DNA from 4 places in the Kocuria sp. CPCC 205261 genome. Region 1 is predicted to be linked to each of the others. Evidence: predicted binding sites of a transcription regulator. Region 1 holds the regulator's gene; each other region holds the start of a gene.

Region 1 (7,771 bases):
AAGGACAAGGCGTACTCGTACGGCGTGCTCATGACGGGCAAGCTGCAGAAGCTCATCCCGCGCCAGCAGTACGAGGTCCCCATCCAGGCCGCGATCGGTTCCCGGATCATCGCGCGCGAGAACATCCGCGCGATCCGTAAGGACGTGCTCTCCAAGTGCTACGGCGGTGACATCTCCCGTAAGCGCAAGCTGCTCGAGAAGCAGAAGGAGGGCAAGAAGCGCATGAAGATGGTGGGCCGCGTGGAGGTCCCCCAGGAGGCCTTCGTGGCCGCGCTGTCCTCGGACGAGGACACCGGGAAGGACAAGAAGAAGTAATGCCCGCCCAACCGGAGGGTGATCCCGCACCCCGGGACGGCGCGCTCCCCGCGGCATCGGTCGCCCGCGCCACCGATCGCACCCTGAGCCTGTACGTCCACGTCCCGTTCTGCGCGGTGCGCTGCGGGTACTGCGACTTCAACACCTACACCATGGACCAGTTCGGGGACGGCGTCTCCCAGCGCGACTACCACGCCGACGCCGCCGCGGAGGTCCGCTTCGCCCGGTCCGTGCTCGACGCCGCCGGGGCACCGCCGCGCGCGCTGCACAGCGTGTTCTTCGGCGGGGGTACGCCCACCCTTCTGCCCGCCTGGGAGCTCGCGCTCATGCTCGAGCAGGCCAGGGAGAGCTTCGGGCTGGCCCCGGACGCCGAGGTCACCGTGGAAGCCAACCCCGACTCGGTGAGCGAGGAGACGTTCGACGTGCTCGCCGCAGCCGGGGTTACCCGGGTGTCCTTCGGGATGCAGTCCGCGATGCCCCACGTGCTGCGCGTGCTGGAACGCACGCACACGCCGACGAACGTCCCGCGCGCCGTCGGCTGGGCCAAGGACCGCGGACTGGGCGCGAGCGTGGACCTGATCTACGGTACACCGGGGGAGAGCGTGGCCGACTGGCGCACCTCGTTGGAGGCCGCGCTGGCCATGGACCCCGACCACGTCTCCGCGTACTCCCTGATCATCGAGGACGGCACCAAGCTGGCCGCCCAGATCCGCCGCGGTGAGGTGCCGGGCGTGGATCCGGACGACCAGGCGGAGAAGTACACGCTCGCGGACGCGCTGCTGCGCGAGGCCGGGTTCGAGTGGTACGAGGTGTCCAACTGGTCCCGCGCGGCCCACGGGCGCAGCGCGGTGCAGAACCGCAGCGTGCACAACCTCGCGTACTGGCGCAATCAGGACTGGTGGGGGATCGGCCCGGGGGCGCACTCACACAGTGACGGCGTGCGCTGGTGGAACCTCAAGCACCCGTTGCCCTACACGGCCGCCGTGCGCCGGGGTGACTCACCGGCCGTGGGCCGCGAGACCTTGAATGGCGAGACGCAGTACGTGGAACACGTGATGCTCGGGATCAGGATCCGTGAGGGACTCCCGCTCGAGGGGCTGCGCCCGGAGGGGCGGCACGCGGTGGCCGGATTGATCGCCGACGGCTGGCTGGACGGCACCGCCGCCCTCCGCGGGTCCGCGGTCCTCACGGACGCGGGGCGTCTGATGGCCGACGCCGTGACGCGCCGCTTGCTCGACTGGTGACCGTGTCAGGAGTTGCGGGCCGCGAACTTGTCGTAGAGGTGGGTGTTGAACCGGTACTGATGCGGTTCGCCGCGGTTGACCTTCACGCCCGCGCGCACGGAGGTGATGGCCAGGAACAGCCAGGTCACGGCGGCGATGACCGAGAAGAGCCATCCGATGAACGGGATGAGTGAAAGCACGATGCCCGCGAGGATCACCAGGGTGGGCAGCATGGTGTAGTTGGCGGCTTCCCGGGATTCCTGAGCGGTGAAGGGACCGCGGTCCTTGAACACCCGGTGGATCATGTAGCTGGGCAGTACGCCCACCACGCCACCCAGGTGGGCGAGGGTGGCCCACTGCCGGTCCTGGGACACGTCCAGGGGTTGCGCCACGGGGGCCACGGACTCGAACGGAGTCTCGGCGGAGCGAGTGGAGGGGGAGGGAGCAGCGTCAGTCACGAGCGGGTGTGCCTTTCACGGGCGGTAGCCATCCGGGTCGGAGGACGCCGGTGCTCCCATCCTACGGTCGTTCCCGCGTGGCTCGCGCCGGACGACGACACCAGGCGTCACCCACGCTGGGGGTTACCGCTAACGCGGGTCACCGAAGCCGTAGACCACCGGCTGCGAGCGCCGTCGACGTCGTGGGTCACCGCAGGTCAGGCGCAGCCCGGGTCAGGAATCGGCGGCGTCCGGGGCGGTGAGGAAGTCGATGAGCTCCTCCACGCGGCCCAGCAGGGCCGGTTCGAGGTCTGCGTACGTGTTCACTCGTGCAAGGATCGCCTGCCACGCCCGCCCCACGTCCTGGGGTGTGCGGTGCGGCAGGCCCAGCGCGCGTGCCATCCCGGTCTTCCAATCCACCCCGCGCGGGATCACGGGCCACTCCCGGATCCCCAGGGCGCTGGGCTTCACGGCCTGCCAGATGTCCACGTAGGGGTGTCCGAGGATGAGCACGTTGTCCCGGGCACCCGGGACCGCGAGCGCCTCCTGGGCGATCCTGGACTCCTTGGAGCCCGCGACCAGGTGGTCCACGAGGATCCCGAGCCGGCGCTGCGGGCCGGGGTGGAACTCGGCGATGGCTGAGGGGAGGTCGTCGATCCCGTGCAGGGGTTCCACCACGGTGCCCTCGACCGCGAGGTCGTGGCCCCACACCTTGGCCACGAGCTCGGCGTCGTGGTACCCCTCGACCCACACACGCGACTCCTTGGCCACCGACGCGCGCAGGTTCTCGACCTCGACCGACCCCGAACGCGTGATCCGGGGCTTGGCCGGGGCGCTGCGGGTCTCGGGCGGGCCCAGCCGCACGGGTTCGCCGTCCAGGAGGAAGCCCGGGCCCAGGGGGAAGGACTTCACGCGCCCGTGCCGGTCCTCCAGACCCACCACGCGCATCCCGCCGATGGTCTCCACGCCCACGACGGCGCCCACCCACCCGGTCTCCACGTCCTCGAGCACCATGTCCCGGGCCACGGGGACGTCCCGGGAGACGGCACCGGTGCGGGCGACGTCGGGACTGCCTAGGTCCTGGGGACCCCAGGACCAGCCGGATGCGTTCACGGGCGACTCCTCGACGTCGTGCCGCGGCGCGAGCGCGCCGCCGGGCAGGCGAATCAGCCGCGAGCGTATCAAAATCGGCCCCTGAGCCACGGGCCCCGGACGGCCAGGATTAGCACTGTGAACTCTTGAGTGCCAGAATTGCCAGCAACGGGAGGTGAGACACATGGAGCATCCGCGCCGAGCGCAGATCCTGCGCGCCATCGTGGAGGACTACGTCCATTCGCGTGAACCCGTGGGGTCCAAGGCGCTCGTGGAACGCCACCGCCTACCCGTCTCCTCCGCCACGGTGCGCAACGACATGGCCGCCCTCGAGGAGGACGGGCTGATCGTGGCCCCGCACACGAGCTCGGGGCGGATCCCCACGGACCGAGGTTACCGCGAGTTCGTCAACCAGATCGCAGCCCTGGAGCCCCTCACCTCCGCCCAGCGCCGCGCGATCCAGGTGTTCATGGACGGCGCCCAGGACCTGGACGACATCATGGAGCGCACCGTGCGCCTGCTCGCCCAGCTCACCCACCAGGTGGCCGTGATCCAGTATCCCGTGCGCACCGGGATCACCGTGCGCCACGTGGAACTCGTGGACGTGGGGGACGCCCGCGTACTCGTGATCCTGATCCCCACCACCGGACGCGTGGCCCAACGCACCGTGGAACTGCCCGTCACCCTGACCGAGGCCCAGCTGCTGGAGCTGCGCGCCCACGTGCTCGCACGCCTGCTCGGCACGCCCGTGGAAGACGTCCCCGACGCCGCCGTGACCCTGCCCCCGGCCCTGCCCGAGGAACTGCGCGACGCCGGGACCGCGGTGACCGGGGCGCTCGCGGTGCTCGCAGCGGTGTCGGACGAACACCGCCTGGTGATGGCCGGGACCGCGAACCTCGCGCGCTTCAGCGGGGACTTCCCTCAGAGCATCTCCCCGGTGCTCGAGGCGCTTGAGGAACAAGTGACCATGCTGCGATTGTTGTCCGAGATGCAGCAGGACGAACGCGGGGTCGCGGTGCGCATCGGCTCCGACCACAGCGACGACCCCCTGGCGGAGGCGTCCGTGGTGGCCACGGGTTACGGTCCGCACGCCGCGTCCAAGGTGGGAGTCGTGGGGCCCACACGCATGGACTATCCCACGACCATGGCCTCCGTGCGCGCGGTGGCCCGCTACCTGTCCAAGAACCTGGGGGCTGAGCGCACGTGAGCGCCGCCCGCCCCGCTCGACCGTAGAACCGTAGAACCGACGAAAGAAGAAACGACGATATCGTGAGCGATCACTACGAAACCCTCGGCGTGAGCCGGGACGCCAGCGCCGAAGAGATCAAGCGCGCCTACCGCAAGAAGGCCCGCAAACTTCACCCGGACGTGAACCCCTCGCCCGAGGCCGCCGAGGAGTTCAAGCGCGTCTCCCACGCCAATGACGTCCTCTCCGACCCGGACAAGCGCCGTGTCTACGACGCCACAGGCAACGAAAACGGCACGGACACCGGCTTCGGCGGGGGCTTCCCCGGCACGGGCTTCGGCTTCTCCGACATCTTCGAGACGTTCTTCCAGGGCGCGGGAGCCGGTGGCCAGCGCGGCCCCCAGTCCCGCACCCGCCAGGGCCAGGACGCCCTGATCAACGTGCGGATCTCCCTCAAGGACGCCGTGTTCGGCATGGAGAAGGACATCACGGTGGACACCGCCGTCGTGTGCCCCACGTGCCAGGGCACGTGCTGCCAGCCCGGCACGAGCCCCGTGACGTGCACCATGTGCCGCGGCTCCGGCCACATGCAGTACCAGCGCCAGTCCATCCTGGGCATGGTCACCACCCAGGCCCCGTGCTCCCAGTGCAACGGTTTCGGCACCGTCATCGAGAGCCCCTGCCACGAGTGCTACGGCGAGGGCCGCGTGCGCGACCGCCGCCCCCTGACCGTGAAGATCCCCGCCGGCATCCAGTCCGGCAACCGCATCCGCCTGGGCGGCCAGGGTGAGGCCGGCACCGCCGGCGGACCCAACGGCGACCTCTTCGTGGAACTCAAGGTGGATCCGGACCCCACCTTCCTCCGCGAGGGCGACGATCTCCACGCCCGCCTGCGTATTCCCATGACCGCCGCCGCGCTCGGCACCACCGTGAGCCTCGAGACGTTCGACGGCGCTCGCACGGTGGACGTCGATCCCGGCACCCAGTCCGGTGCGACCGTCACGCTCGACGACCTGGGTGTCACCCACCTGCGGGGCAAGGGCCGCGGGGACCTCAAGGTGCACTTCGAGGTGGAGACCCCCAAGGACCTTTCCTCCGAACAGCGCGAACTGCTCGAGCGACTCGCCGAGCTGCGCGGTGAGGAAGCAGCGGACGGTACGACCGTGAACACCAACCACTCCGGTGGGTTCTTCTCCCGGTTGCGGGACCGGTTCAACGACCTGTGACCAACCCCGTCTTCCACGTCCCCGCCGAGGACCTCTCCCGGGCGCACCCGGGGGAGGTCCTGGACGTCGCAGGTCCCGAGGCCAAGCACGCGGTGACCGTGCGGCGCCTGCGCGCGGGGGAGGCCCTGGACCTCGTGGACGGGCACGGCACCCGTGCGGTGTGCACGTTCGACTCCGGGGCCAAGGACCGGATGAGCGTGACCGTCCACGAAATCCACCACGACGCCGCGCAGCAGCCGGAGTTCACGCTGGTGCAGGCACTCGCCAAGGGGGACCGGGACCTGCAGGCCGCGGAGGCCGCCACGGAACTCGGGGTCTCCCGGGTGATCCCGTGGCAGGCGGAGCGCAGCATCGTGCGCGTCCACGCGGACCGCGCGGCCAAACTCATGGCCAAGTGGGACTCCACCCTGGCCGCGGCGGCCAAGCAGTCCCGGCGCGCCCGCTGGCCCGAACGCGGTGACTGGGTGGACACCGCGGGTCTGGCCCGGCTGATCGCTGCAGAACCCGAGACGCTGTGGCTCGTGCTGCATGAATCGGCGAGCCCACGTTGGTCCACCCCGGACGCGACCCGGTGGGGTGATCGGTCCCGGATCGCGGTGATCGTGGGCCCGGAGGGAGGGATCGGTGACGGGGAGCTCGAGGCGTTGTGCGCCGCCGGTGCTCAGCCGATGCGCCTGGGGACCGCTGTCATGCGATCGTCCACCGCGGGACCCGCGGCACTGGCCGCGCTGCACGCGGTGCTCGGGCTCTGGGACTGACCCGGGACCCAACGGGGAGGGCTCAGTCCCCGGCGCGCACCGTGATCGTGTGATCGTCGGACACGGTGGTGTCGGAATCGTCCGTGCCGCTCACGCGCACGGTGTACGTCCCGGGGTCGAGCGTGACGCTCGTGCGTAGTTCCGTGCCCGTGGTCGGATCCGAGCCGGGGGAAGCGGGTGCGATGTTCCCACTGTGCACGACGCGGTCGTCCTCGAGCACCTCCCAGAGGGCGTCACGCACCGAGGGCAGCACGCGGGCGAAGACCGTCACGGGGCTCTTGGGTTCCGCCCCGGTCTGGGGGTCGACGAGCCACACGGGCGCGGCCAGTGCGGGGTCACGCGTGAGCGGGGCATTAAGTTCCACGGCTCCGAAGGCCTTGTACCCGCTCTGCCCGTTCACGAGGACCCGCACCTCCTTGGCCGTGGACGAGTCCAACAGCCCGGCGGTCACGGCCGCCGCGGAGACCGTGTACACCATTTGCTGCAGTGCGACCCGCGCGTCCTGCGGGGAGAGTTGGGAGGCGAACGCGGCGGCGGGCAGGTCCACGGTGATGGTTCCGTCCGGGGACACGGAGGTGCCCACGGTGTCCACGGCGGACCACAGGGACCGGTAGTCCGGGTCCGCGGGGGTGGCCGAGGTGACCATGAGCGCCGCCTGGGCCACGGGGTCGGTCGTGTCCTGGGAGGTCGGGGTGCGGAACTCGCGGAACAGGTAGCGCGATTGGTCCCCGGTGCCCACCCAGTACACGGGGGCCTGTTCGGTGGCCACGCCTTCCATCGCGGTGTCCGTGTTCATGGGCGCGGAGGCGATCCCGGGGGCGGCTTCGGAGTTGTGGTCCGGTCGGTCGGCGGCGGTCCCACACGAGGCCACGACCGCGGCGAGCGACACGGCGAGCGCCCCCGTCGCGGCGCGCCGAAGTCCGCCGGGCGCGGTGGCGCGACGACGCTGCGGCTCGGTCGTTCCTGCGGGATTTTTCACGGCTACACAACTTACCCACCGGAAGCCACGGGCGCTAACGTCGCACGTGGATCCGGGCGGACCGTTATGGGATTGCAACCTGCGGCGTGCGAGCCCGTCGGTCCCGGCGGGTCCGGGTCCGCGCGCACCGGTAGGCTGGACCCGATGAGCGAACCAACCGAAGGGACCGAGGCACTGAGCACTCCGCCCACCGAACGAACCCGCGTCACCGTGCACGTACCGGATCGGGAGACCGCCGTCCGGACCTTGGGTCACGGGGACGCGACCTTGCGTCTGCTCGAGCAGCAGTTCCCGGCCGTGCGGATGACCGTGCGGGACCTGGACGTGGCCCTCGAGGGGCCCGTGATCGACACCCGCCTGGCCGCCTCCCTGCTCGAGGAACTTCTCACGATGGCGCTGCGCGGCGCCGAGATCACCGAACGCACGGTGCTGCGCGTGGCCCGCATGATGCGTGACGCCCAGGACCTGCGCCCGTCGAGCGCGCTGTCCACGAGCATCCTCTCCACCCGGGGCAAGACCATCCGGCCCAAGACCGTGAACCAGAAGACCTACGTG
Region 2 (7,771 bases), on a different contig from region 1:
CCCGCACCGCCGTGGACCGCTTGAACGAGGTGCTGCGCGAACGACTGCCGCAGCACTCGTCCTTCGAGACGCACTTGGTGGCCACCACGCTCATCAACTCGTTCGCTGAGTGCCTCGACGAATGGGTTGCGCGCACCGGGGGCGAGCTGGACGAGCGGGGTCGCCGGATCTGGGACGAACTGTTGACCACCGCGCTCGGCGTCCTGGGGCGGGGCTTCGATTCCTGATGCCGCGCACCGATCCGAAACCCTGACCAGCACCACCGGCGAGCCCCCGACGCCGGGGCCCGAGACCGCAGACCGGCGCCGCGGCGTCGTCGACAACCGCACAGCACCCATGGACCGATCAGCCGCCGCCCCGCGCGACGCACCCACCAGAGAACTTCCGATTCAGTAGGAGAATCCCGTGGCACGACTTCTGTACAGGCTGGGCAAGAGCGCAGCCTCCCACGCGTGGGCGGTGATCTTGGTATGGCTCGCGGTGCTTGCGTTGGCCGTGGGCGGGGTCGCCATGTCGGGTGTGAACCTGAGCAACGCCATCACGATCCCGGGCACCGAGACCCAGAACCTCGCGGATCGGCTCAAGGACGAACTCCCGGAGGCGAACCAGGGTACCGGGCGCGTCGTGTTCTTCACGGAGGACGGCTCCGCGTTCACGCAGGCCCAGAAGGACGGCATCGCCGAGGCGCTGAAGGCCACCGAGGACGTGGACCAGGTGGCCTCCACGAGCAACCCGTTCCAGACGCAGCAACAGCTGGACGACGGTCGGCAGCAGTTGCGGGACGGCCGCCAGCAGCTCGAGCAGGGCGAGCAAGCACTCGCACAGCTGCGCCAGAACTTGCCGCCGGGCGTGAGCGAACAGCGCATCCTGCAGCAACGCGGGATCGACCCGCAGCAGATCGCCCAGCAGAAGGCCCAGCTCGAAGAGGGTGAACGGGCCATGGAACGCATGGGTGACTACCGCGTGGTCTCCCGGGACGGCAACTCCGCGATCAGCGTGGTGAGCTTCTCGGTGGACCAGACCTCCGTGGAATCGGACACCAAGAGCGCAGTGATGGACGCCATCAAGGACCACCCCGTGGACGGCGTGGACGCCGAGTTCTCCCAGGAGCTCGCGCAGGACATCTCTTCCCTGGTGGGTCCGGCGGAGATCGTGGGCGTGATCATCGCGGCCCTGGTGCTGCTGATCATGTTGCGCGCCGTGGTCCCCGCGGCGCTGCCCGTGCTGACCGCGCTGTTGGGCGTGGCCATCGCCACGAGTGCCACCCTCGCGTTCTCCGGCGTGATCGACATGATGTCCGTGACGCCCATGCTCGGCGTCATGCTGGGCCTGGCCGTGGGCATCGACTACTCCCTGTTCGTGCTCAACCGGCACCGGCAGCAGTTGCGACGAGGTATGCCCGTGCGGGAATCCATCGGGATGGCCGTGGGCACCTCCGGAACCGCCGTGTTCTTCGCGGCGCTGACCGTGATCGTGGCCCTAGTGGCTCTGAACGTCACGGCGATCCCGTTCCTGGGACTCATGGGCACCGTGGCCGGTGTGGCCGTGGCGGTCGCCCTGCTGTTGACCCTCACACTCACCCCTGCTCTGCTCTCCCTCGCCGGGCGGCGTGTGCTGCCCAGGAAAGCGCGGGACGCCGCGCCCCGCGAGGAGAACATCGACGAGCACGACGTCCCCCTGCACCTGCGCCACCCCTGGATCACCACCCTGGCGTGCGCGGCCGTGCTCATCGTGCTCGCGCTGCCGGCCCAGACCATGCGCCTGGGCCTGCCGGACGCGTCCACTGAACCCCAGGACAGCACCCAGTACCAGGCCTACCAGCGCATCGCGGACGACTTCGGTGCGGGTGAGAACGGACCCCTCGCCGTGGTCGTGGACCTCCCCGGGGGTCTCAGCGATGCCGAGGCCACCGACAAGATGAACACGGTGGCGGACCGCTTGGCGCAGCAGGACGACGTGGCCAACGTGCTCCCCGGTGTGACCACGGACGACAACACCACCGGCGTGATCCAGGTGATCCCCTCCTCGGGACCCGCGGACGCCGAGACCGAGGAACTCGTCAACAACATCCGGGACCTCAACGGCGATCTCCAGGCCAATGAGGACGTCCACGTGGGCGTGGCCGGCACCACCGCGGCGAACATCGACGTCTCCCATTTGCTGGGCGAGAAACTGCCCCTCTACCTGGGCGTCGTGCTGATCATCTCGCTGTTGTTGCTGCTCATGGTCTTCCGCTCCATCCTGGTCCCGGTGATCGCCACGCTGGGCTTCCTGCTCTCCGTGCTCGCGGCCTTCGGTGCCGTGGTGGCCGTGTACCAGTGGGGTTGGGGTGGCGCCGTGTTCGGCGTGCACGATCCCGGGCCCATCCTCAGCTTCCTGCCCACGCTGATGATCGGCATCTTGTTCGGCCTGGCCATGGACTACCAGTTGTTCCTGGTCTCCGGGATGCGCGAGGCCTACGCCCACGGGCACCCCGCGCGCCAGGCCGTGGTCTACGGCTTCAAGGCGGGCCGCTCCGTGGTCACCGCCGCGGCGATCATCATGATCTCCGTGTTCGCGGGCTTCATCTTCGCGGACATGGCCATGGTCCGGCCCATCGGCTTCGCACTCGCGATCGGCGTTCTCCTGGACGCGTTCGTGGTGCGCATGCTCCTGATCCCCGCGGTGATGCGTTTGCTGGGCGAGAAGGCCTGGTGGCTCCCGCGCTGGCTGGACAAGATCCTCCCGCACGTGGACGTCGAAGGTGAGTCCCTCGCCGTGCAGGGTGCCGGGCAGTCCGGCACGGTCTCCGAGGGCGACGCCGCCGGGTCCGCCCCCGTCACCGGTCGCCATCGCGCGGTGTCCGGGAAGCGCCGGGGAAAGTCCGGCCACGGGCAGCATGCCGCGACCGCCGCCGTGGCCACCGCGGGTGCGGCCGGCGCAGCGGGTGCGGCCGGTGCGACCGGTGTTTCCGGTCGGACGACGTCGCACGGTCACCGTGCCGGGGCCGGCGAGCGGACCCACGGTCATGTCGGGAACCACCGCACCGCGGCCGATCACCGTGCCACCTACCACCGGGGATCCGAGCGCCGCTCGGCCGGGCAGCACCATGCCACCGGGGCCCCTCTCGGTGCCGTGGCCGATGACGCCCAGCGCCGCGGTGAGCCCGCGGGCGCTGCCGAGAATGGGGGCTCCCGCGAAGACACCGCAACGCCCGGGACCGCGGGGACCCAGCGGCGTCGCGGTCGGCACGCGGCGGCTTCCACGAGCACGTGCATTGCCGAGGACCGGGCCGCCAAGCCGGCCGCGGACGTGATCGTGCGCGCCGCGGACCCGGTGCTGCGCGCCACGAACCAGGCGTTGCGGGTGCTCCCGGATGTGCTGGATTCCGAGGAGAAGCTGCTCGAGTCCCTGGCCGTGCGCGGCGAGGAAGCGGCACCGCACAAGGCGATGCACAAGCGCGCGAGCTTCGAGAAGGTCATGGTGGCCGGGTACCCGGTCATCGTTGCGCGGCCCAAGGCGGCCATCACCCGGGCGGACGCCCCGGTGGTCGTGCACTGGCACGGCGGAGCGTACGTGAACCCCATGACCACGGTGCACTGGCGCTGGATCGACGCCCTGATGCAGCGCACCGGGGTCACCGTGGTGGTGCCGGGCTACGGGCTCGCCCCCGATCACACGGTGGACGAGGCGCTCGAACTCGCCGACGGCGTGTGGGACCTGGCCCGTTCGTTCGGCCCGCGCGTCTTCCTGTCGGGCGACTCCGCCGGCGGTGGTCTGGCGTTGGCCCAGGCCATGCGACTGCGGGACGCGGACGATCTCGGCGTGGCGGGTCTGATCCTCATGGCCCCGTGGGTGGACACCACGGTGACGAACCCCCAGATCGAGGCGTACCGGGACGCGGACCACATGCTCGGTACCGACGGCGCTCGGGCCGCCGCTCGTTGGTGGGCCGGCACACGGGACGTCACTGACCCCATGGTGAGCCCCGCGTTCGGCGACGTGCGCGGACTGCCCCGCACGTTCGTGCTGCAGGGTGACCGGGACATGCTCTACCCGGACACCATGGAGTTCGTGGCCGAGCTGGTGCGAGCAAACGTCGACACCACCGCGGTGGTCTGCGAGGGCGGACCGCACGTGTACGCGCTCATGGTCTGGTCCTCCCGCGCGTCCGAGGACCTCGACCACGTGGTGCGGTGGATGAACCGCTGACCCCGTCGTGAACATGAGTGTGCCCCGCAGGGTGACCTGCGGGGCACACTCATGTCATGGGGCGGTGAGCCCCCGATTGAGCAGGCCTGTTCCGACCGGGTGGATTCGCCGGTCAGCGCCGGTGAAGGGTCGGTCCTGATCGGCCCTGTTCAGTCCTGCGACCCCTCGGAGTCCTTCTGCACGTTCTGCGAGCGGTCCTCGTCCGAGCCCTTGTCGTGCTCCAGGACCACGTTGTCGTGGTGTTCCTGGCCGGTGGCCACCTGGATCTTGCGCGGCTGGGACTTGGGGGACACGGGGATGGTCACGGTCAGCACGCCGTTGTCGTACGCGGCGGTGATGTTCTCCGTGTCGATGCCCTGGCCCAGGTTGAGCTGGCGGACGAACGAGTGGCTGCGGCGCTCGCGCACGATCCACTTGGTGTCCTTCTCCGCGGAGGGCAGACGACGCTGCGCACGGATGGTCAGCAGCTGACCGTCCACGTCCACGTCCACGCTCGTGGGATCGATGCCCGGCAGGTCCGCGGCAAGGTAATAGTTGGCGCCCTGACGGTAGAGGTCCATGGGCATCTGCTCCAGGCCGTTGCGGCCGGAGAGGACCTGGTTGGCAAAGTTCTGGACCTCGGAGAACGGGTCGAATGTAGCCATGACGATTACTCCTTCACTCTGCGGCACCCACGTGCTGTGCCCCGCGATCCGGTCGATTACCCGCGTGGAGCCATCACGTTTCTTGAGTCTCTGTGACTCAACAACGTCTAATGTAGCAGGCTGTCGGCGGAAGTGCTAGTCACTGACGCACGAAAGCTGAGTGGCACTGACTCAAGCAGCGGGCGGGCCTGTCGCAGCGGCGTCGGCGGCGCGTAAGATCGAGTCACCAGTGACACCCGAACGCTTTGAGGAGGCCCCCGTGCCCAAGGCGAAGAAGAACGGCCACGCGCGTCAGGACGAGATCCCGTCCACGCTGCAACGCTCGGACGAGAAGGCACAGGACACGTTCGCGCAGACCTACGACTCGGCGCAGGAGGAATACCACGACGACGCTCGGGCGGCGCGCACCGCGTGGTCGGCCGTCAAGCACACCCACGAGAAGGTCGGGGACCACTGGGAGCCCAAGGAGCACAACGGGCCCTCGGACGACAGCGCCGAGAAGGGCGGTCTGAACGCGGAGGACACCGCCGGCGGGGTGGACGCTAATGCCAGCAAGGAGCACCTGTACGAACTCGCCCAGGAACTGGACATCACGGGACGCTCGGACATGACCAAGGACGAATTGGTCGAGGCGATCGACAAGGCCAACCGGAAGAAGACGCGCGAGGCCCGCGACTGAGGTTCACCGCTCGGCGGGCTCATACCCTGCGGGTTTGTGACTGCTGGCCTGCGATCGGTGGGTCTACAACTGGCGGGCCAGGAAGACCGAGGCCGTGGTGGCGTCGTGGAAGGAATCCACGGGCTCGTAGCCGCGCTTGCGGAACATCGCGATCCCCTCGGTCATCTCCTCGTTGAGGGAGACCACGGCCGTGGTGGCGCCGAAAGCGCGCACCTTGTTCTCGAGTGCCCGCACCAGGGTGCGCGCGTGGCCCTGTCCGCGGTGTTCCGGGGTGACCCAGATCCGGCGCAGTTCCACGCGGTCATCGTCGAGTTTGCGCACCGCGCCGCACGCGATGACCGAGCCCGTGACCAAATCCGTCATGAGGAAGAAATCCCCGTGCGGCGGAGTGACGTCCTCCGGGGCGGTGACCTCGGTGAGTTCGGGATCGAAACCGCCGTCGATCCGGTTGTTCAACTCGCTGAAGTACGCGCTCAGGGCGCGCAGCGTGTGCTCACTGGCGGCCTGACCTTCCACGATACGAACCGGTGCGGTGACGTTCATCCCACCATGGTGACACCTTGGTGTGCTGTTCACCAGCGCCCGTGTCATGTAGCTTTCGTTCGTGACCGAGACCCGCCCCGGCCCCAAGCCGCGTATCTCCATCCTGGTTCCCACTCCGCTGCTGATCACGGAAATCACGGAACCGGCTGCGCATCGTAACCGTAGTTCCCACGAGTCGGACGTGCATATGCACCCCGGCGGGCAGGGGCTGTGGGTGGCCCGGATGGCCGGGTCGCTGGGGGCGGACGTGTCCGTGAGCGGGCCGTTCGGTGGGGAACTGGGCTCGCTGATCCGCACCATGCTGGACGGGTTGGGCATGCAGGTCAATGCTGTGCGCTACGGGTACGGCAACGGCGGATACGTCTACGACCTGCGCGGCGAGGACCGGGAGACCGTGGCCCATATGCCGCCCCCGGAGCTCTCCCGCCATGAACTGGACGATCTCTACGGCACGGCGTTCGTGGACGCGCTCGCCTCGGACGTCCTCACGGTCACCGGGGCCGAACCCGGGGACGTGGTGCCGGCGTCGTTCTTCGGCCGCCTTATCCGGGACACGCGGGATGCCGGGACCACCGTGGTCGCGGACCTCAGCGGCAAGCCCGCACTGGCGGCCGTGGCGGCGAACGTGGACGTGCTCAAGATCAGCCACGAAGAGGTGCTCGATCTCGAGCTCGTCGCGGAGGACACCGCGGAGGCCCTGGTGAGCGCCGGACACATGCTGCTCGAACGCGGTGCGGGCGCCGTGGTGATCTCACGCGCCAAGGACCCCGCGCTGCTCGTGGAGAAGGATTCCGTGCGGGAGGTCTCCGCGCCGTCCATCACACCGCTGGACCACCGAGGGGCGGGGGACTCGATGACCGCGGGGATCTCGGTGGGTCTGGCGCGCGGTTTCGATCTCGTGGAGGCCGTGGCCCTCGGTGCATCAGCGGGAGCGCTGAACGTGGCGCGCCGCGGCCTGGGGACCGGCAACCGCACGACCATCGAGAAGTTCGCCCGCGAGATCACGGTGCGCACGCTGTCCTGACGTTCCGGGTGCTTGACCTGTGGCTCTCCGATTCGGTGCCACGACCCGGCTCCGGCTCGACGCGCCGAGCAGTTCGGTCTGACGCCCAGTGCACCCTGACCGGACGTGGTCGCGGGCAGTTCGGCCCGTGTGAAGCGTGACCGGGTTGGTCCTCCTGGGTGGCCTGGCCCGAATACCGGGCTCTGGTCCGCGTGACGGGCGCGTGTCACCATGGTGCACATGCACATCCTGGTCACCAATGACGACGGCATCTCGTCCCCGGGGCTCGCGGTTCTGGTGCGCGCCGCACTGGATCGAGGGCACACGGTGAAGGTGGCCGCACCTGCCGAGGAGTACTCGGGTGCGAGTTCCTCCCTGTCCGGGGAGGAGATCGACGGCCGGATCGCGCTCGTCGCAGCCGCGCCGCCCGGGATGCCGCGCGACGTGGACTGCGTGGGCGTGAAGGCCGCGCCCGCATTGATCGCGTTCCTGGCGTCCTATGGTGCGTTCGGACAGCGGCCCGATCTCGTGCTCTCGGGGGTCAACCTGGGCGCGAACACGGGCAAGGCCACATTGCATTCCGGCACCGTGGGGGCGGTCCTGACGGCCGCGTCCCACGGGATCCCCGGCATCGCGGTGTCCATCACGTCCGGCGCGCCGCAGCACTGGGACACCGCACACCTGGTCACCCGGTTCGCGCTCGAGCGATGG
Region 3 (7,771 bases), on a different contig from region 1:
CCCGCGCCCGCACCGGCGGCCTCGGGCTCGGGCTTGTCCGCGACCACGGCTTCGGTAGTCAGGAACAGCCCGGCGATGGACGCCGCGTTCTGCAGGGCGGAACGGGTCACCTTAACGGGGTCGTTGATGCCCGCGGCCATGAGGTCCTCGTACTCGCCGGTGGCGGCGTTGAGGCCCCAACCGGTCTCGAGCCCGCGCACCTTGTCCACAACCACGCCCGGCTCGAGACCGGCGTTCAGCGCGATCTGCTTGAGCGGCGCGTCGATCGCGACCTTGACGATGTTGGCACCGGTCGCCTCGTCCCCGGACAGCCCGAGGGACTCGAAGACCTTGGCACCGGCCTGGATCAGGGCCACGCCACCACCGGCGACGATGCCCTCCTCCACGGCGGCCTTGGCGTTGCGCACGGCATCCTCGATGCGGTGCTTGCGCTCCTTGAGCTCGACCTCGGTGGCGGCACCCGCCTTGAGGACGGCCACTCCGCCGGCCAGCTTGGCCAGGCGCTCTTGCAGCTTCTCGCGGTCGTAGTCGGAGTCGGAGTTGTTGATCTCCGCGCGGATCTGGGCCACGCGACCCTCGATCTCCTCCTGCGTACCGGCGCCGTCCACGATGGTGGTCTCGTCCTTGGTCACCACGACCTTGCGGGCCTGGCCCAGCAGGTCGATCGTGGCGGACTCGAGCGACAGGCCCACCTCTTCGGTGATGACCTGGCCGCCGGTGAGGATCGCGATGTCCGCAAGCTGCGCCTTGCGGCGGTCACCGAAACCGGGAGCCTTGACGGCCACGGACTTCACGGCACCGCGCATCTTGTTCAGCACGAGCATGGCGAGCGCTTCGCCGTCCACGTCCTCGGCGATGATCAGCAGCGGCTTGCCGGCCTGCATGATCTTCTCGAGTACGGGGACCAGGTCCTTCACGGCGGAGATCTTGGAGTTGACGATCAGGATGTAGGGGTCCTCGAGGACGGCTTCCTGACGGTCGGCGTCGGTCACGAAGTAACCGGAGAGGTAGCCCTTGTCGAAGCGCATACCCTCGGTCAGCTCGAGGTCCAGCCCGAAGGTGTTGGACTCCTCGACGGTGATGACACCTTCCTTGCCGACCTTCTCCATGGCCTCGGCGATGAGCTTGCCGATCTCCGGGTCCGCGGCGGAGATGGACGCGGTCGCGGCGATCTCCTCCTCGGTCTCGATCTCCTTGGCGGAGGACAGCAGCTGCTCGGTCACGGCGGCCACGGCCTTCTCGATGCCACGCTTGAGGGACAGCGGGTCCGCACCGGCGGCCACGTTGCGCAGGCCCTCCTTCACGAGGGCCTGGGCCAACACCGTGGCTGTGGTGGTGCCGTCACCGGCGACGTCGTCGGTCTTCTTGGCGACCTCCTTGACGAGCTCGGCGCCGATCTTCTCGTACGGCTCCTCGAGCTCGATCTCCTTGGCGATGGACACGCCGTCGTTGGTGATCGTGGGGGCGCCCCAGGACTTCTCGAGGACCACGTTGCGTCCGCGCGGGCCGAGGGTGACCTTGACGGCGTCCGCGAGGGTGTTCAGGCCCCGCTCGAGGCCGCGGCGGGCTTCTTCGTCGAATGCGATCATCTTTGCCATGTGTTTCGTCCCTCCTGGACGGTTGACAAACAAGACTTGTCATCACGATGCCCGCGACGGACGGTGCCGCGCCGCGATCCTCACCGCGCCGCAACCACCTCACCGTGATGTCACTCGTCCGCCGCGCGACCACCACCGGACCCGGTTAGCAGTCCACGCGACTGAGTGCTAATCCCATAGTGGCACTCGTCATGCCGGAACCGCAAACGCCCTGCGTCCAGTGGACTCAGGTTTCGTCCCCGGCTGAACGGGCGGCTCAGGCGGCCGCGGGGGCTCCGGGCACGACGTCGCTCGCGGCCGTCCCGAGCGCCACGGCACCCACCGCGGAGGCACCGGCCGCGGCGTCGTCGTCCGCGGACACCGCAACGGCTGCGGCGGGGAGGGCGAGCGCTTCCTGGGCCGTGCGCGGGGCGTTCACGAAGGCCACCGCCCCCAGGACGAGGGCGAGCACACCGGTCACGAGGATCGCCAGGAACTTGCCCCGGGACCCCGCTCGGGCGTTCGGGTTATGGCCCCGGTGGGCACCCTGCCGGGCGCCGTCCTCGGGGACGTCGTCGAACTCGTCACGGGGGTACTCGCTCATGCTGTGGCTCTCCTCAACGAACGGCGGGATCGGGGGCGCCGACCCGCGGGTGCCGGGACCGTGGGACGGCGTGCGCCCCGCCTGCCGGACCCGCGGCGGTCAGGGGTCCGCGGTGCGCTGCCCACTATCCCACGCGCACCCGGGGACCCACTCAGCGATTGCGCGCGCGGCGCAACCGGGAGATCAGCATGGGGGCGTGGCGCGCGGCGGCCTCTGAGGAGATCAGGGCGTTGAGCCGTTGGTAGTAGTGCACGGGGCTCAACCCCAGGCGGGAGCGGATCGCGGACTCCTTGGCGCCGCGGTACTTCCAGTGCTCGGACTCCAGGTCCAGGATGGCCCGGTCGAGCTCGTCGAGGCCGTCGCCCGTGGTAGACATGGGCTCAACCCTAACGCTCCGGGCGGCACCCGGAGGCCGCACGCCCTGGAGGTCGCACCGTGAACACCCCGCCCCCGTTGCACGAGATCATGAACGAGGAGTGGGCCCGTGCCTTGCAGCCCGTGGAGCCGCAGATCCGGGCCGTGGGCGAGTTCCTGCGCGCCGAACACGCCGAGGGCCACCACACCCTGCCCGCTGGGGACCACATCTTCCGCGCGCTTCGCGAGCCGATGTCCGCGGTCAAGGTGTTGATCGTGGGCCAGGACCCCTACCCCACCCCGGGCCACGCGATGGGCCTCTCGTTCTCGGTGGCCCCGGACGTGCGCCCGATCCCGCGGTCCCTGCAGAACATCTACAAGGAACTGCACTCCGATCTGGGGATCACGCCGCCCGCGCACGGGGACCTGTCCTCGTGGGCCGAGCAGGGCGTCATGCTGCTCAACAGGGTCCTCACGGTGCGCGCGGGCTCCCCCGCGTCCCACCGGGGCAAGGGCTGGGAAGCGGTCACGGAGTGCGCGATCCGCGCGCTCGGGGCGCGCGAGCAACCCCTCGTCGGCATCCTGTGGGGTCGCGACGCCCGCGGCACCAAGAACTGGCTGGGTGGGGCGCCCACCGTGGAATCGGTGCACCCGTCCCCGTTGTCCGCGTCCCGGGGGTTCTTCGGTTCCCGCCCGTTCTCCCGCGCCAACGAGCTGCTGCAACAACAGGGCGCCCAGCCCGTCTCGTGGGAACTGCCCGCGTAGCAGCACCTACGCTGGACGCATGGCACAAACTCCGGCGCGACCCCGCAAACCCCAGCTCAACCTCACGGTTACGGACCGGATTCAGCTCTCCCCGGGCATGGTGCGCGTGGTGTGCAGGATCGAGAACGCCGAGCAGTTCCAGGACATGGAGGCGCCGGAGAAGTACGTCAAGCTCGTCTTCTTCTCCGCAGCCACGCTCGCGGCGACCGCGCCCGGCGCGTTCCCCGACTACTGGGCCGCGCGCGAAAACGCCGCACCCCAGGACCAGCCCGTCACGCGGCACATGACCCTGCGCCACACGGAACCCGACGCCGAGACCGTATGGATCGACGTCGCCCTGCACGGCACCGAAGGCTATGCGGGGCCGTGGGCGGATGCCGCGTCCCCCGGCGACCGGATCGTGGCGCTCGGCCCGGGCGGCAAGTGGCTCCCGGATCCGGCCGCCGCGTGGAGCGTCTTCGCTGGCGACGACGCCGCCGTCCCCGCCGTGCTCGCGAACCTCGAGGCGCTGCCCGCCTCGGCGCGCGGAGAAGCCTTCCTGGAGGTCGAGGACGCCTCCCACGAACTCGACCTCACCGACCTCGCGATCCCCGAGGGCGTCCGGGTGCGCTGGGTGCACCGCGCCGCTCAGCGGGACGGTGAGCGCGCCCTCGTGACGGGACTCGCGAACGCCGCGTGGCCCGAGGACACCGCGGGGGTGCAGGCGTTCGTGCACGGCGAGCGCGAGGCCATGAAGGCTGCCCGGAAGGAACTGCTCGACGTCCGCGGGCTCGAGCGTTCGCAGGTATCCCTGTCCGGGTACTGGGCGGCCGGGCGGGCCGAGGAGACGTTCCAGGCGGAGAAGAAGCTGCCCGTGGGCAAGATCCTCTGACCGGTCAGCGGCGGCGGTTGCGCCGCTGGGAGAGGTACTGCATCCGCTCGATGAACGGGCGCATGAGGTACTTGGCGAGCACCACGCCCGCCGCGAGCAGCACGATGGACACCATGGCGTTGACGAGTCCCGTGATGCCGTCCCCCGTGGTCTCGTTCTCCACGGTGATCGCGTACATTCCGCGGAACAGGCTCAACCCGGGCAGCAGGTAGGTCATCGCGGGGATCGCGAGGATCGCCTGCGGGATCTTGGCCCTCGCCGCGAGCAGCGCGGCCACGCAACCGCTCGCCACAGCCCCCATGCCCGTGGCCAATCGTGTGCTGGGATCGAAGCTACCGATGCCGTGGTAAAAACCGAGGCCCACGAGGGCCGCGGCTACGGCGGGCAGCAGGTGACGCGGCTTCGCCTGCATGGTGATCGCGATCAGAGCGGTGGAGATCAGCATGAACACCGTGTTGGTCATGGCTGCCGCGGGTGTGAACCCGGACTGGGAAACGTCAATCCGTGGGACCCCCAGGTGCGCCGACAAGGTGATCCCCAGGGCGATCCCGGCCACGATCCCCAGGAACGCCATGGCGGTGGACAGTAGTCGTCCGGCCGCGGTCACGGGAAAACCGTTGATCGCGTCCTGCATCGTGGAGACCATGCGGGTGGTGGGCAACAACATGATGATCCCACCGGCGATGACCCTGGGCGGGGACACCTCGACCCCCACCGCCGAGATCAACAGGGCACCGAGCGTGACCACCAGGGCGTTGGCCGCGAGGGAGAAGAACTCCGGGATCCGCCACGCCCCCAGTTTCGCCGTGACGGACTGCACCACCACGGAGGAGACCACGGCCACGAGCGCACCGGCCGGGCTGCCGCCGATCGCCAGCGTGATGGTCCCCGCCGCGATCACCGTGGCGAGCCACACGACCCACTTGGGGTAGGGCTTGGGCCGGGCGTTGATCCGGGCGAGCTCCCGTTCGGCGTCCCGCAGGGGCGTGTTGCCCTCGATGATCCGGGTCACGAGCTGATGGGAGTCCGCGAGACCCGAGTAGTTGTCGGTCCACGAACGCACCACGCGCATCACGGTGTGGCTCGAGGTCGAAGAATCGCCCCACGGGTCCTGGCCGGTGCGCGGCGCGGAGCTCCCGCGCTGCTCCCCCGTGGTCCCGGGTGTGCCCGCCAGGGCGGTCGCGGGGTGGGCGGAGGAACCGGTGTCCTCGGTGACCCGCCGCAGGGCCTCGCCGGCGGCGGTGAGTTTGCCCGTGGCCGTGGTCTCCGCGACGTAGTTGATGGTCACCGACTGGTTGGTGATGTCCACGTCCAGGTTCTCCACCCCGTACGTGGCGCACACCGCGATGATCGCGTTCTCCACGTCCAGCGCGTCCGCGCCGTAGTGGAACATGGTCTCGGCCAGGCGCAGCGCGAAGTTCAGGGTGCGCCGGGCCTGGCGGTCCGTGCTGTCCCCGAACTTGCGCAGGTGCTGGAACGGTGTGGCGGTGAGCCGGTCCACCACACGCATGGGCGCGGTGGGCGCGGCGTCCCCCTGCACGAGGGAGCGCAACAGTGCCTTGGGTGCCCGCGACGGTTTGACCCGGGTGGCCGGGTACACGCCCCGCGAGATCGCGGTGGTCGCGGGCGCCGGCTCGTGCGCCACGGTTTCCGGGCGCTCCACGGGTGAGCTCGCGGGGGCGGTGCCACGCCGGGACGGGCTGCCGATGGGTTCGGTCAATGCCGCGGGAACCGCCGCCCGGTGCCCCTGGCCCGCGCGGTCGGCGGCGATCTGGCCCGGTGTGAGGACGGGCAGGGAGGAGACCTGCGGCGTTCCGGTGCCGTTCGCGGGACCGTGCCCGGCGCTGCGGGGACGGACGCCGGGGACCCGCAGCTGCGACGTCGTCCGGGTGTCGGTGTGCACGGGCGCGCTACGCAGTTCCGCCCGGGCGGCCTGTTCCTCGGTGGGGCGCGGTGCGTAACGCGTACGACGCCGCGGACTCGTGTGCTGCACGGCGTCGCGCAGCGCGGTGTCCCCGGCGGGACCGAACGGTTCACCGTCCACCGCGTACGGGCCCGTGCTCTCACCCGAGGACGGGTAGCCCTGGCGCGCCAGACGCGTCAATTGCTCGCTCACGCTCACGTGGGATCACCCTTCCCTGCCGCCGCAGGCACTGTTCGACTCCTGTGTGCTGGGGTGCCGGCCCACACGCATCCGCTCGCGCGCCCGTGCTCGCCCACGTCCTCGCGCCTGCGGGCGAGCGGGGGCCGGGTGGAGGGGCCGCGGCCGCCGATCAGTAGAAGGGCTGACCCGTGCGGCGCACCCACAACTGGCGCTGTACCTTCTCCGCCACGTTGTTCCACACAGCATATTTCGCGCGGCTGAGTGGCTGATCCCAAACGCCCACGTAATCCACGACAGTCTTGGTGAAGCTCGTCTTGAACAACCCCAGACCGTAGTAGGGGTGCTCCTTGTTCTTGAGCTGGTCGGAGGGCGGGGTCCCGCAGAAGTCGTACTGGGTGATCTCGTGGTCCTGCTTCAGGTCCGTAATGGCGCTCCACTGCACGAGGTGCGAGTCCCCGTACTGCTTGCGCCGCGGCTTGGAACCGCCGTCCTTGTAGGTGCCCTTGCGCCCGTAGGAGATCACGTAGGCACCCACCGAGGGCTTGCCGTCCTCGTACGTGAAGTAGAGCCGGCCCTGACCGCGATCGGCGAAATTGTTCCAGAACGCCCGGTAGTACTCGTAGGAACGCAGGGTCACCTTGGCGTGACCCTGACCCACGGAATCCATGAGCGCGTACATCGCGCGCATGTTCTCCTCCGTGAGCGGGACCTGGTCCACCTCGCAGCCCTCGCGGGTCGCACGGCGCACCGCGTTGCGACCCCGCGAGTGCAGGGACTTGAGCAGGGCCTTCTCGTCCATGTGCGTGTCCAGCACGGCGGTGGAGTCATTGGGCTGAATCTCGAAGGACTTCACGAGTCCACTGCGCGCCATCACGCCCGCGGCGTAGTCGGAGGCCACGATCTCGGGTTCGTACTTGATCGCGAACACGCCGCGCGCGGGACCCGCCACGAAGCGCTCGTTGGCCGCCACGATGCCGGGGATGTCGTCCACGCTCGCCACGTCCGGGCCCTTGATCATGTACCACAGCCTGCCCAGGGCGGGCACGGACTTCTCGAGCACCAGGTTGTAACTGGGCTGCGAACCGTCCGTGGGTTCGTACACCACGTACTGCGGCTTCCACCCGTGGTCCTTCTTGACCAGCGCGAACGCCTCCGACTGCAACAGGTTGCCGCCCGAGGGGTTGGCCGTGACGTGGGAGTCCCACTCGGCGATTTCCTGATCGGTGGCAAAACGTGCCGTGAATTCTCGCAAGGCTCTCTCAATCCTGTACAGGGGGGCACTGACGACGTGAGGCGGTGCCGCGCTGTCGCGGCACCGCCTCACATGGTATCCCTCGGGCTCAGGCGAGCCCGGGGTTGCGGGTGCGTGAGTCGTCGGAGGGGTCCACGTGATCGGAGTCCGGGGACGGGTCGCTCGTCGTGTGCTGGGCACCGGCCGCGTTGCCAGGCTGCCCCTCGGGACGCCGGCTCGTGCCCGCGGTGGACTGCCCGGGGTT
Region 4 (7,771 bases), on a different contig from region 1:
TTCGGCACCCCGGGGTTCTGGCGGATCGCCGAGTCCCGGGCCACGAGCGTGGTGGTGATCCTGATCGTGGCGGTGAGCCAAGCCATGGCCACGGTCGCGTTCCAGACCGCCGCGAACAACCGGATCATCACGCCGTCGATCATGGGTTTCGAGTCCCTGTACGTGCTCATCCAGACCTCGGCGGTGTACTTCCTGGGTGCGGTGGGGGTCAGTGCGGTGCAGGGGCTGCCGCAGTACGCCCTGCAGGTGAGCCTCATGATCGTGTTCGCGCTGGGGCTCTACGGTTGGTTGCTCTCGGGCAAGTACGCCAACGTGCAGGTGATGCTGCTGATCGGCATCGTCCTGGGCGGCGGGCTCGGCGCGGTGTCCACCTTCATGCAGCGCTTGCTCTCACCGAGCGAGTTCGACGTGCTCAGCGCCCGCTTGTTCGGCTCGGTGGCCAACGCGGATCCCGGGTACTTCCCGCTGGCCGTGCCGCTGTGCGTGGTGGCCACGGTGGCCCTGTACGCGCACTCCCGCACGCTCAACGTCATGGCTATGGGGCGGGACGTGGCCACGAACCTGGGAATGGACCACCGCCGGGGGCTGCTGCTCACCCTGTTCTGGGTGTCTATTCTGATGGCGGTCTCTACGTCCCTGATCGGGCCCATGACGTTCCTGGGGTTCCTCGTGGCGATCCTGGCGTACCAGTTCGCGGACACCCACGACCACCGCTACGTGTTCCCCATGGCCGCGCTGATCGGTTTCGCGGTGCTGTCCGGGGCCTATTTCGTCCTGAAGAACGTCTTCTACGCGGAGGGCGCTGTGTCCATCATCATCGAGCTGGTGGGTGGCAGTGTCTTCCTCTTCGTGATCCTGAGGAGGGGCAGACTGTGATCCAGTTGACCGGACTGGTCAAGGAGTACGGCACGGACTTGGCGATCGGGCCGGTGGATCTGCAGATCCCCGCCGGTGGCGTGACCGCGCTCGTGGGGCCCAACGGCGCGGGGAAGTCCACGCTGTTGACCATGATGGGTCACCTGCTGGGTCCCGAGGCCGGCACCGTGGAGATCGGCGGTCACGACGTGAGCAGGACGCCGCCGCGTGAACTCGCCAAGGTGGTCTCCACGCTGCGCCAGGAGAACCACTTCACCGCGCGGCTCACCGTGCGTCAGCTCGTGGCGCTGGGTCGCTTCCCCTATACGCGCGGGCGGATCACCCGGGACGACGAGCGGATCATCTCCGAGTCGATCGACTTCTTCGACCTGGGACCCCTGCAGAACCGCTACCTGGACCAGCTCTCGGGCGGTCAGCGCCAGCGCGCCTACGTGGCCATGGTGCTGTGCCAGGACACCGAGTACCTCCTGCTGGACGAGCCCCTGAACAACCTGGACATGCGCCACTCGGTGCACATGATGCATCACTTGCGCCGCGTCGCGGACGAGCTCGGACGCACCGTGCTGATCGTGCTGCACGACATCAACTTCGCGAGCCACTACTCGGACTGGATCTGCGCCGTGAAGGACGGTCGCGTGGTGGAGTTCGGCCCGCCCGAGCAGATCATGACGGACGAGACCCTCACGCGCGTGTTCGACACCCCGGTCACGTGCCACGACGGTCCCCACGGACGGCTCGCGGTCTACTACTGACGCGGCACGGACGGCTCGCCGGCCTCGACTGACGCGGCCGCGGGGACGGCGGCGTCGTACCCGCGGATTGTGCCCAGAGACGAGCGCGGCGGGCGCGCCTTGACCGCGCGCGGCCCGTCTCCCTACAGTGATGATTAGCACTCTCATGCTGAGGGTGCTAAAGGCCAGGCGCTCAATCGGCACCGCGACGACGGTTGGCACGCCAACTGGCCTGTGGCGGACGCGGTCATGGGACCCCATGACACGGCGCGTTCGCACACCGTCTCACACGCCTAGAAGAAAGGGAGAGATCGTGTCGGTCTCCATCAAGCCTCTCGAGGATCGCATCGTGGTTCAGCCGCTGGCCGCTGAACAGACCACCGCTTCCGGTCTGGTCATCCCGGACACCGCCAAGGAGAAGCCGCAGGAAGGCACCGTCCTGGCCGTGGGCCCGGGCCGCGTGGACGACAAGGGCAACCGCATCCCCGTGGACGTCAAGGAGGGTGACGTGGTCATCTTCTCCAAGTACGGCGGGACCGAGGTCAAGTACAACGGCGAGGAGTACCTGGTGCTCCCGGCGCGGGACGTGCTGGCCGTCATCGAGAAGTAATCCCCGCAACGACTTTCGTGCGCGGTGCCCGGACGTTCGCCCGAGAACGGGCCACGCGGGCACCGCGCCGTCATTTCCACACCCTTCTCGTTTCGTAAGGAGCACACATGCCCAAGCAGTTGGTGTTCAACGACGCCGCTCGCAAAGCGCTCGAATCCGGTGTCAACCGACTGGCCGACACCGTCAAGGTCACGCTGGGCCCCCGCGGGCGCAACGTGGTCCTGGACAAGAAGTGGGGCGCACCCACCATCACCAACGACGGCGTGACCATCGCCCGTGAGGTGGAGCTCGAGGATCCGTACGAGAACCTCGGCGCCCAGCTGGCCAAGGAAGTGGCCACCAAGACCAATGACGTCGCCGGTGACGGCACCACCACGGCGACCGTCCTCGCGCAGGCCATCGTCAAGGAGGGTTTGCGCAACGTGGCCGCCGGCGCGGCCCCGGGCGACATCAAGCGCGGCGTGGAAGCGGCCGTGGCCACCGTGGCCCAGCGTCTGCTCGACAACGCCCGCCCCGTGGAGGGCAAGGACGTGGCCCACGTGGCCGCGATCTCCGCGCAGTCCATGGAGATCGGCGAACTGATTGCCCGCGCCTTCGAGACCGTGGGCACGGACGGTGTGATCACCATCGAGGACGGTTCTTCCACCGAGGTGGAGCTGGACGTCACCGAGGGCATGCAGTTCGACAAGGGCTACCTGTCCCCGTCCTTCGTCACGGACCCGGAGCGCCAGGAAGCCGTCCTGGACGACACCTTCGTGCTGCTGTTCCAGGGCAAGATCTCCTCGGTCCAGGACCTCATGCCCGTGCTCGAGAAGGTGCTGCAGGCCAAGAAGCCGCTGACCATCATCGCCGAGGACGTCGAGGGCGAGGCCCTGTCCACCCTGGTGGTCAACAAGCTGCGCGGCACGCTCGACGTCGTGGCCCTGAAGGCCCCCGGTTTCGGTGACCGCCGCAAGGCGATCATGCAGGACCTGGCCGTGCTCACGGATGCGACCGTGATCACCCCCGAGCTCGGCATCTCGCTCGAGGGCGTGGACGTGTCCCAGCTGGGCAACGCCCGCCGGATCACCGTGACCAAGAACCAGACCACGCTCGTGGACGGTGCGGGCTCCTCGGAGGCCGTGGCCGAGCGTGTGGCGGAGATCAAGGCGGAGATCGCCCGCACGGACTCCGAGTGGGACCGTGAGAAACTCCAGGAGCGCCTCGCGCGCCTGGCCGGTGGCATCTCGGTGATCAAGGTCGGTGCCGCGACCGAGGTCGAGCAGAAGGAACGCAAGCACCGCATCGAGGACGCCGTGTCCTCGACCCGCGCGGCCCTCGAGGAGGGCATCGTGGCCGGCGGCGGTTCCGCGCTGGTCCACGCTTCCAAGGCGCTCGACGGCACGGACCTCGGTCTGACCGGGGACGCGGCTACGGCCGTGACCATCGTGCGGCGCGCCCTGACCCAGCCCCTGCGCTGGATCGCGGAGAACGCGGGCCAGGACGGCAACGTCGTCGCGGCGCGTGTGGCGGACCTCGAGCCCGGCAACGGCTACAACGCCCTGACGGACGAGTACGAGGACCTGCTCGCCGCGGGCATCATCGACCCCGTCAAGGTCACCCGTTCCGCTCTGCAGAACGCGGCGTCCATCGCGGCGCTCGTGCTCACCACGGAGACCCTCGTGGCGGAGAAGCAGGACGACGACGAGGACTGAGTTCTCGTCTGGGCTCCGGCCCGCGCACGCTGAACGACCGGCGGCCCATCCCTTCCGAGGGGTGGGTCGCCGGCCTCGTGTGGGTGGAGGAATGGGTGTGCCGGGCTCCTGTGGGATGCCGGAGCGGGAGGGACAAGGCACCGGGGCACGGGCGGACCGCCGCGCGGCGCCACGGGCGTATTGACGACTGCGTGCAATGCGATCAAAGCACCCCGGTACGTTTAAGCTGGTCAGATGCGCTTTCCCCCTCCCGCGGACCTCGCTGCCGGTACGTCGTCACCTCCGTCCCCGGTGAGGTCCCAGTCCTGGGCCGACGCTGGTTCCTCGTCGGCGGAGCGTGTCCAGCAGTATTCGGGGTTTCGGCCCGAGGTGCAGGGGCTGCGCGCGGTGGCGGTCCTGCTGGTGGTGCTCTACCACGTGTTCATGGGCCGGGTCTCCGGCGGTGTGGACATCTTCCTGTTCATCTCCGCGTTCTTCATGACACTCTCGTTCGTCCGCAAGCTCGAGGGGGGACGTCCTCTGGCGCTCGGGCGCTACTGGCTGCACACCTTCAAGCGGCTGCTGCCGCTGGCGACCGTCGTCATCCTGACCACGCTGTTCCTCGTGTGGTGGCTGTACCCCGCGCAGGACGTCGCGGACTTCCGTTTCCAGGGCGTGGCCTCGATCCTCTACTTCGAGAACTGGACGCTCGCTTTCAACGCTGTGGACTACTACGCGGCGGACCACTCCAGCGCCTCGCCCTTCCAGCACTTCTGGTCGTTGTCCGTGCAGGGGCAGGTCTTCCTGGTCTGGCCGCTGATCTTTGGGCTTGCCTGGCTCGTGAAGCGCCGGACCGGGCGCAGCAGCATCCCCGTGCTCGCCACGTGCTTCGGCGTGGTCTTCGCTGCATCCCTCGTGTTCTCGGTGATCACCACCCACACCCAGCAGTCGTTCGCGTACTTCGACACCCGGGCACGGCTCTGGGAGTTCGCGCTGGGCTCACTCGTGGCCCTGGCCATCCCGTACCTGCGGCTGTCCCGCGCGCTGCGCGTGGTCCTGGGCTGGGGCGGGTTCGTGAGCATGGTCTTGGTGGGCATCCTGGTGGACGTCCAGGGCGCGTTCCCGGGGTGGATCGCTCTGTGGCCGTTGCTGTCCGCGGCGGCGATCATTGTGGCTGGTCAGTCAGGTTCGCGATGGAGTTTCGACCGTTTCCTCTCGTGGACCCCGGTGGTGCGCATGGGCGACGCCGCCTACGCCCTCTACCTCGTGCACTGGCCCTTGCTCATCACCTACCTGATGGTGCGGGAGCGGCCGGTGGCCGGACCGCGCTCCGGTGTGGTGATCGTGGTCCTGTCCATCGTCCTGGCGCTGGTGCTGACCCAACTGGTTGAGACGCCGTTGAAGCGGTGGAGGTGGCCCGAGGCGAGTAACTGGAGGCTCGCGCTGATCATCGTGGTCTGCATGGGTCTGGTGCTCGCCACTGCGGGTACGTGGTCCATCCTCGAGGGACGCCGTACGGCCCAGCTCGAGGCGCAGGCTGAGCTGAACAATCCCGGTGCTCGGGTCCTCGAACCGGGCTATGAGTTGAGGGGAGACCCAGATGCCCCTACGCTCCCGCTTGTCGAGAACCTTGCGAACTACCACGCTGATTTGGGGTCAAAGTGCCCCTCAGATATCAGCATCGACTCCTCGGTCAGGAAGTACTGCACGGAAGTCCTGGGTAACGACGATGCCGAGAAGACGGTCCTGGTCCTGGGGAACAGCCACGCACAGCAATGGATCCCTGCCATCAAGGCCTACGCACAAGATCACAACTGGCGGGTGATCGCGTACGTGGGGCAGGGATGCTTCTACACGGATCCATCGGAGCAGCCGAAGACCCAACCGCACTGCGCCGGGTGGTTCGAACACTCGCAGGACCTGCTCACTTCCAACGACTTCGACACGGTCTTCCTGCAGGGCACGTTCGCGAGCGTGGAGTCCGAGACAGTGCACGACAATCTCACGTCGGCCATCCGGCGTCTCACCGGGCGAGGAACGACCGTGGTGGGCATACGCGACAATCCTCGGTTCAAGGAGGGGCTCACCCAGTGTGCGTTGACTCTGGGCCGGGACAACCCCCAATGTATCCAAGTGCCCCCGGCTGTGATGCAGGACGACCCCCAGAAGGCCCTGACCGACGTCATCGACGGCTACGTTTCGGTGGACATGACCTCGTTCATATGCCCCGGGGGATCGTGCCACCCGATCGTCGGTAACGTCTACGTGTTCGCAGACACTAACCACCTCTCGGCCCCCTATGGGCTCAGTCTCACGGATGCCTTCGGGGGCCAGCTGGATGAGGTTCTGGGCTGAACAGCCATGTCGTAGCTGCTGAGGGAATGGGGAGCAGGTGGGCCCGGCCCGTAGACTGGCCGGGACAACCTCGTGTGGAAGGGACCCTCCGTGTCTGACAACGTGCCCACTGCCCTGATGGACGACCCGTTCGGCTTCACCGGACTGACCTACGACGACGTCCTGCTGCTGCCCGGCAACACGGACGTGATCCCCTCAGAGGCGTCCACCAAAACCCGGCTCTCGCGCAGGATCACCCTGGAGGCACCCGTGCTGTCCGCGGCCATGGACACCGTGACCGAGTCCGCCATGGCCATCTCCATGGCCCGCCAGGGCGGGCTCGGCGTGATCCACCGCAACCTGTCCATCCAGGACCAGGCGGATCACGTGGACCGCGTGAAGCGCAGCGAGTCAGGGATGATCACCAATCCCGTGACGGTCTCCCCGGACGCCACTTTGGCCGATCTGGACCGGCTCTGCGGCTACTTCAAGGTCTCCGGCCTGCCCGTGGTGGACGAGAACCAGAAGCTGCTGGGCATCATCACCAACCGTGACACCCGCTACCTGCCGGAGAGCGACTTCGAGACCCGGCTCGTCCGCGACGTGATGACCCCCATGCCGCTGGTCACCGGCAAGGTGGGGATGAGCAAGGACGAGGCGCACGCGCTGCTCGCGAAGCACAAGATCGAGAAGCTGCCCCTGGTGGACGAGCAGGACCGGCTGACCGGGCTGATCACCGTCAAGGACTTCACCAAGGCGGAGCAGTACCCCCTGGCCACCAAGGACGACGAGGGCCGGCTGCGCGTGGGCGCGGCCGTGGGCTTCTTCGGCGACGGCTTCGAGCGCGCCATGACGCTCGTGGACGCGGGCGTGGACGCCCTGTTCATCGACACCGCCAACGGTCACTCCCAGGGCGTGCTGGACATGATCGCCCGGCTCAAGAAGGACTCCGCCGCCGCCCACGTGGACATCATCGGCGGGCAGGCCGCGACCCGCGCGGGCGCCCAGGCGATCGTGGATGCCGGCGCGGACGCCGTGAAGGTGGGCGTGGGCCCGGGTTCCATCTGCACGACCCGCGTGATCGCGGGCGTGGGCGTCCCGCAGATCACCGCGATCAACGAGGCCGCCCAGGTCACCATCCCCGCGGGCGTGCCGCTGATCGCCGACGGCGGGCTGCAGTTCTCTGGGGACATCGGCAAGGCCCTCGTGGCCGGTGCGGACTCCGTGATGCTCGGCTCCCTGCTGGCCGGTTGCGACGAGTCCCCCGGGGAACTCGTGTTCGTGGGCGGCAAGCAGTTCAAGGCGTACCGCGGTATGGGCTCGCTCGGGGCCATGCAGTCGCGCGGCAAGAACACGTCCTACTCCAAGGACCGCTACTTCCAGGCGGACGTGGCCGACGACGAGAAGCTCATCCCCGAGGGCATCGAGGGCCAGGTGCCCTATCGCGGGCCGCTCGCGTCCGTGCTGCACCAGTTGGACGGTGGGCTGCGCCAGACCATGTTCTACGTGGGCGCGCACAGCATCGAGGAGCTCAAGCACAAGGGGCG

The links. Region 1 encodes HrcA, which represses chaperone genes, less so after heat shock. Its sites were predicted from a motif close to TTNGCACTCGNNNNNNNCGAGTGCNAA; they were not measured.
Region 2: RF646_RS05860 (Hsp20/alpha crystallin family protein) is a predicted target of HrcA. The motif match lies at 4,948-4,974, and genes of this name have one in related genera.
Region 3: groL (chaperonin GroEL) is a predicted target of HrcA. The motif match lies at 1,744-1,770, and genes of this name have one in related genera.
Region 4: groES (co-chaperone GroES) is a predicted target of HrcA. The motif match lies at 1,763-1,789, and genes of this name have one in related genera.

Annotation. Positions count from the first base shown of each region.
Region 1 covers NZ_JAVKPU010000002.1:245,999-253,769, forward strand. Annotated here, with positions in the region: gene lepA (translation elongation factor 4) at 1-315, shown strand, start outside; gene hemW (radical SAM family heme chaperone HemW) at 315-1,559, shown strand; gene RF646_RS04185 (DUF4870 domain-containing protein) at 1,565-1,996, opposite strand; gene RF646_RS04190 (DUF3097 family protein) at 2,210-3,088, opposite strand; gene hrcA (heat-inducible transcriptional repressor HrcA) at 3,252-4,274, shown strand; gene dnaJ (molecular chaperone DnaJ) at 4,337-5,479, shown strand; gene RF646_RS04205 (16S rRNA (uracil(1498)-N(3))-methyltransferase) at 5,476-6,237, shown strand; gene RF646_RS04210 (GerMN domain-containing protein) at 6,260-7,216, opposite strand; gene RF646_RS04215 (PhoH family protein) at 7,361-7,771, shown strand, end outside.
Region 2 covers NZ_JAVKPU010000004.1:78,237-86,007, forward strand. Annotated here, with positions in the region: gene RF646_RS05850 (TetR/AcrR family transcriptional regulator) at 1-227, shown strand, start outside; gene RF646_RS05855 (MMPL family transporter) at 406-4,191, shown strand; gene RF646_RS05860 (Hsp20/alpha crystallin family protein) at 4,341-4,835, opposite strand; gene RF646_RS05865 (ChaB family protein) at 5,095-5,514, shown strand; gene RF646_RS05870 (GNAT family N-acetyltransferase) at 5,578-6,057, opposite strand; gene RF646_RS05875 (1-phosphofructokinase family hexose kinase) at 6,119-7,081, shown strand; gene surE (5'/3'-nucleotidase SurE) at 7,301-7,771, shown strand, end outside.
Region 3 covers NZ_JAVKPU010000007.1:30,213-37,983, reverse strand. Annotated here, with positions in the region: gene groL (chaperonin GroEL) at 1-1,598, opposite strand, end outside; gene RF646_RS08240 (hypothetical protein) at 1,855-2,181, opposite strand; gene RF646_RS08235 (DUF3263 domain-containing protein) at 2,333-2,557, opposite strand; gene RF646_RS08230 (uracil-DNA glycosylase) at 2,617-3,300, shown strand; gene RF646_RS08225 (siderophore-interacting protein) at 3,320-4,171, shown strand; gene RF646_RS08220 (threonine/serine exporter family protein) at 4,176-6,287, opposite strand; gene RF646_RS08215 (lipid II:glycine glycyltransferase FemX) at 6,445-7,527, opposite strand; gene RF646_RS08210 (FMN-binding glutamate synthase family protein) at 7,616-7,771, opposite strand, start outside.
Region 4 covers NZ_JAVKPU010000001.1:233,874-241,644, reverse strand. Annotated here, with positions in the region: gene RF646_RS01095 (iron chelate uptake ABC transporter family permease subunit) at 1-876, shown strand, start outside; gene RF646_RS01090 (ABC transporter ATP-binding protein) at 873-1,628, shown strand; gene groES (co-chaperone GroES) at 1,921-2,217, shown strand; gene groL (chaperonin GroEL) at 2,325-3,911, shown strand; gene RF646_RS01075 (acyltransferase family protein) at 4,146-6,245, shown strand; gene guaB (IMP dehydrogenase) at 6,363-7,771, shown strand, end outside.